One region of the Enterobacter sp. N5-15 genome, then DNA from elsewhere that is predicted to be linked to it. Evidence: riboswitches for the same ligand, from Rfam matches in the RefSeq annotation. Region 1 holds a riboswitch; the other holds the start of a gene.
The links. Region 1 has a riboswitch for cobalamin ahead of btuB (TonB-dependent vitamin B12 receptor BtuB). Riboswitches for the same ligand answer to the same signal wherever they lie in the genome.

Region 1 (2,475 bases):
ACCGACTTCCACAGTGTTGAGCCATTGGGTGGTGTACTGCTTCACATCATCCATGGTGGCGGAATCAGCGTAACGCCCTTTCTTCGGATCATAGTTCTGATCTTTACTGCGACCGTAACCCGCCACCAGCTGCGACTGGAAAATTCCCTGATTGTAACGCAGACCGGTATCCCAGTTCTGGCTGTAGAGCTGGCGAGTATCAGGTCGCCCATCCACCATAAAGTTGGCGTCGTAGTGATCGTAACCGTCATACGCTGTGCGGTTGTCGTAACCAAAGCCACGGAAGAAGCCGCTCACGCTGTCGGTAATCTGCTGTTCCACGGAGCCGTACAGTGATTTACTCATAAAGCCATCGCGGTCAGGCTGGCGCGGCGCATCTTTTGCGGCGATGTCAAAACCACGGGTATAGGTGTAGTTGCCTGCCATGGTGATTTTGGTTTTATCCAGCACCTGCTGGAAAGCGCCGTCATAGGTCTGATAACCCTTAGAGCCAACGCCCGCTGAGATCTCTGCACCCGGCTTATCACGTCCGGTGATGATGTTAATCACGCCACCAATCGCGTCGGAGCCATACAGGGCCGAACGCGGACCACGGATGTACTCAATACGCTGAATCAGCGAGGTCGGGATTTGGCTCAGATCGGGAACGTTGCTGATCCCGGCGTTATTCAAAGGAATACCGTCAATCAGCACCAGCACATGGCGAGATTCCGTTCCGCGAATAAACGTTGAAGAGTTCGAGCCCATTCCACCGCTTTGCGCGATATCCACGCCAGGCAGACGCGACATGATTTCCACCACGCTCTTTGCCTGCCAGCGTTCAATATCTTCACGCGTTACGACGGACGTCGGCGCCAGAACAGTTTTTGCCGGTTGTTCAAAACGATTTGCCGTCACCACCAACGAGTCGGCGCTATCCTGCGCCCAGCCCGAAAATGCCGTAACGGACAACGCCGTCAACAGCGATACTTTTTTAATCATTGTTAAAGCATCCACAATATAAGAAGGATGCCGCAGGCCTCATCGATAGCACGCGATGATGAAACCAAATGCGACGTGATCCCGGCAGGTCTTCGGGCTAGGTGGCTATATAAGGATGAAGACTTCCCATTTTCACAGTGTCTACAACGCTCATCCCGCCAGACTTTACCGCTGCGCGTCAGCTCCAGATTTACACTGGATTCCCTTTTCACTCTCAGGAGACCGGAAACAGAATGCTACAATTAGACACGTATAGATGTCCAGACAGCTATTGGCCATTAAATCTGGACATCCCCTGAACAATGCCTACAATCCCCGCGTAATTCTTTATCACTCAGGACGCATCATGACCCCAGAACACCTCCCGACAGAACAGTACGACGCGCAGCTGGCAGAGAAAGTTGTCCGCCTGCAAAGTATGATGACGCCTTTCAACGCGCCCGTTCCCGAGGTGTTCCGCTCTCCTGTCAGCCACTACCGCATGCGCGCCGAGTTCCGCATCTGGCACGACGGTGACGACCTGTACCACATCATTTTCGATCAGCAGACGAAGTCCCGTATCCGCGTGGACAGCTTTCCGGCAGCGAGCGAGCTCATTAACCAATTAATGACGCTGATAATGGACGGCGTGCGCAACAATCCGGTACTGCGTAACAAGCTGTTCCAGATTGACTACCTGACCACGCAAAGCAATCAGGCGATTGTCTCTCTGCTGTATCACAAAGCGCTTAACGACGAGTGGCGCGAGCAGGCGGAAGCGCTGCGCGATGCGCTGCGTGCGCAGAACATCAACGTTCACCTGATTGGCCGGGCGACCAAAACCAAAATCATGCTGGATCAGGACTACATCGACGAGCGCCTGCCGGTGGCAGGTAAAGAGATGGTGTATCGTCAGGTCGAGAACAGCTTCACCCAGCCGAACGCCGCGATGAACGTGCAGATGCTGGAGTGGGCGCTGAAGGCGACGGAAGGGTCTAAGGGCGATCTGCTTGAGCTCTACTGCGGTAACGGCAACTTCTCGCTGGCGCTGGCGCGTAACTTCGATCGCGTGCTGGCAACGGAAATCGCCAAGCCGTCGGTGGCCGCCGCGCAGTACAACATTGCCGCCAACCATATCGACAACGTGCAGATCGTTCGTATGGCCGCAGAAGAGTTCACGCAGGCCATGAACGGCGTACGCCAGTTTAACCGCCTGGAAGGGATCGATCTGAAGAGCTACCAGTGTGAGACGATTTTTGTCGACCCGCCGCGCAGCGGCCTGGACAGCGAAACCGAGAAGATGGTGCAGGCGTACCCGCGCATTTTGTACATCTCCTGTAACCCGGAGACGCTGTGCAAAAACCTCGAAACATTAGGCCAGACGCACAAGGTAGAACGTCTGGCGCTGTTCGATCAGTTCCCGTATACGCACCATATGGAGTGCGGCGTACTGCTCACGGCGAAGTAATGTGGGCCTTGTAGGGCAGGTAAGCGAAGTGCCACCTGCCAAAAAAG
Region 2 (2,475 bases), 1.8 Mb from region 1:
TGATGACATCGAGCACCCACGCGACGCACCATGCCATCAGGGTCATAACGCCCCCCTCGCCGCCGTCAGCCAGCGGCTGAGCATCAGGGGCCGCTGGGCAAAGTGGAGGTGCAGATAACTCGCGAACGTGTTGCCAACCTGCCAGCCGCCCGCCCATTCCTGCATCGTCACGCCATCGCGCACTTTGCGGCACGCCAGCACCGCGGGGGTTTGCGGGGTAAAGTCGGAATAGTGAAACTCATGCCCGCGCAGCACCTCCCCGCTATCGGCCAGCAGCGTGGGCTGGCGCGCCTGCGCCTCACAGTAGCCAAAACGGGTCAGCCGTTTACCCATCCTGCTGTGGCCGGGGATAATATTGGCCATCCGGTGGGTGACCCCCTCGCTATCCTCCAGCGTGCTGCCGAGGTACATCAGCCCACCACATTCGGCGTAGATCGCCACGCCGCGCCGGTGCGCCTCCCGCAGGCTGGCGAGCATCGCGGTGTTTTCCGCAAGCCGTGCCGCATGCAGCTCCGGGTAACCGCCCCCGAGCCAGACCATCTGGCAGTCAGGTAAACGGCTATCGCGCAGCGGGCTAAAGCGGACAATGTCGACCCCGGTACGTTCGAGCAGCGTGATGTTATCCGGGTAATAGAAGCTGAAGGCGTCGTCATCGGCCATCGCGAGCGTTAACCCCCGTCCGGCGTCCCCGTCAGGAAGCGCGGGCCAGGCGCCCTGCGGCAGCGACGCCATCTGGCTGAGCGCGAGAAGTTGCCCGATATCCAGCGTACGTTCGAGAATGGCGGCAAAATTTTGCCAGGTCTGCGGGTCCGAGACCGACTCCCGGGCGGTGACCAACCCAAGATGGCGCTCGGGCAAACCGACGCCCTCAACGTGCGGCACATAGCCCAGCACGGGGATCGTGCAGTAGTGCTCAATGGCCGTTTTGAGCAGCTGATAATGCGATTCGCTGTTGACGCGATTGACAATCACCCCGGCAATATTGAGGGTGGGATCGAATTGCTGAAAGCCCATTACGGTAGCGGCAATCGACGTAGAAACCGCCTTGCCGTCCACCAGCAGAATCACCGGACAGCCCAGCTGTTTCGCCATCGCGGCGGTGCTGCAATAGTTCGGATCGGTGCCGTAGCCGTCATACAGCCCCATCACGCCCTCAATGACCGCGATATCCGCCTGCTGCATATGCTCGCAAAACAGCGCGTTGAGTATCGGTTCAGGAAGCATGAAGCTGTCGAGGTTGCGGGAGGAGGTACCGCTGACGTTGGTATGCCAGCCGGTATCAAGATAGTCAGGGCCCACTTTGTACGGCTGGACGCGTAGCCCACGCTGTTTTAACAGACTCAACAGGCCCAGCGTCACCGTGGTTTTACCACAACCGCTTCCGGTACCTGCCAGAACAAACGCGTGCTGCATTGCCGCCATGACCCCGATCCTGTCCAGGGTGGTAGGGAGGTATAGATACACGTCGTCCCAGTCTTTCAACTGTATGATGCATCAGTACAACCCACTTCCCACCGAAGTTGTTGAACGTTCCCGACAGGCAGGTCTTCTGGCTTAGCGTCCTCCTCGCCCGTCCTTCCCAATCTTGCGATCAGTGGTCATTACGGGGTCGTCAGCATCACAGCAGCGGGGGCTGCGGGGGATTGTCACCCCCTTCCCTACCACAAATGTGGCAAACCTGTCGGCTTACATTATGAGAAAGAGTATGTTCTCAAAACAGCAATGCTATTTACGGCGTTTCAATTCACCTTAGGCAAATACTTAACCGCAAATGAAAACCATGCTGAGTAAAACGTGGCGTCAGAATAATTGGCGCCCTTCTCAATAACTCAACGTTTTATCACAAAAAATAAAAAGCAAAGATAATTACGCTTAAAATCTCAATATTTATTGCGCTACGACAAGTTATTGCACCACTTGATATTTTTTCATTTTATCGTGATAAAAATTCATCAGGATATTAAAGTCTGGCAATAACATAATATTGCTATTCATCGCAGGGCCGTGTGGTTTAATTGATGCATTACGCGTTCAGCAGGATCGCAGAATAATATGGAGGCTATAATTTGCGGTATATCAAGGTAAGAGGAATATCCTCATGACACTATGCTCCAGAAATTGCTGACCAGAAAGGTGAAAAGGTGGCTGTTGCGCAATGCCCCGCGTCGTGCGGTGAGCTTATCCAGGGCTGGATATTGGGCAGTGAGAAGCTGGTCTCCTGCCCTGTCGAATGGTACAGCACCGTTGAGGTGAGCCACGGCTCACCCGTGGCGGATGAACGCCCGCTGTCGCGCGCGATGGTCGAGCGGTTACTGCAGCACTGGCACTATCCGGCGCAGCTAAGCCAGGATATCCGCATTGACGTGCACTCGACCATCCCGGTAGCCAAAGGGATGGCCAGCAGCACCGCAGATATTGCCGCCACCGCCGTCGCCACCGCCCGTCATCTGGGGCGTCAGCTCGACGAAAGCACGC

Region 2: it holds a riboswitch for cobalamin, as region 1 does, so the genes downstream of both, AC2TE5_RS07800 (cobyrinic acid a,c-diamide synthase CobB) here and btuB (TonB-dependent vitamin B12 receptor BtuB) in region 1, are expected to answer to the same signal.

The regions. Positions count from the first base shown of each region.
Region 1 is NZ_CM170150.1:4,697,587-4,700,061, forward strand. Features, by position in the region: gene btuB (TonB-dependent vitamin B12 receptor BtuB) at 1-981, opposite strand, end outside; cobalamin riboswitch at 1,048-1,223, opposite strand; gene trmA (tRNA (uridine(54)-C5)-methyltransferase TrmA) at 1,328-2,428, shown strand.
Region 2 is NZ_CM170150.1:1,673,733-1,676,207, reverse strand. Features, by position in the region: gene cbiB (adenosylcobinamide-phosphate synthase CbiB) at 1-46, opposite strand, end outside; gene AC2TE5_RS07800 (cobyrinic acid a,c-diamide synthase CobB) at 43-1,422, opposite strand; cobalamin riboswitch at 1,523-1,697, opposite strand; gene AC2TE5_RS07795 (GHMP family kinase ATP-binding protein) at 2,142-2,475, shown strand, end outside.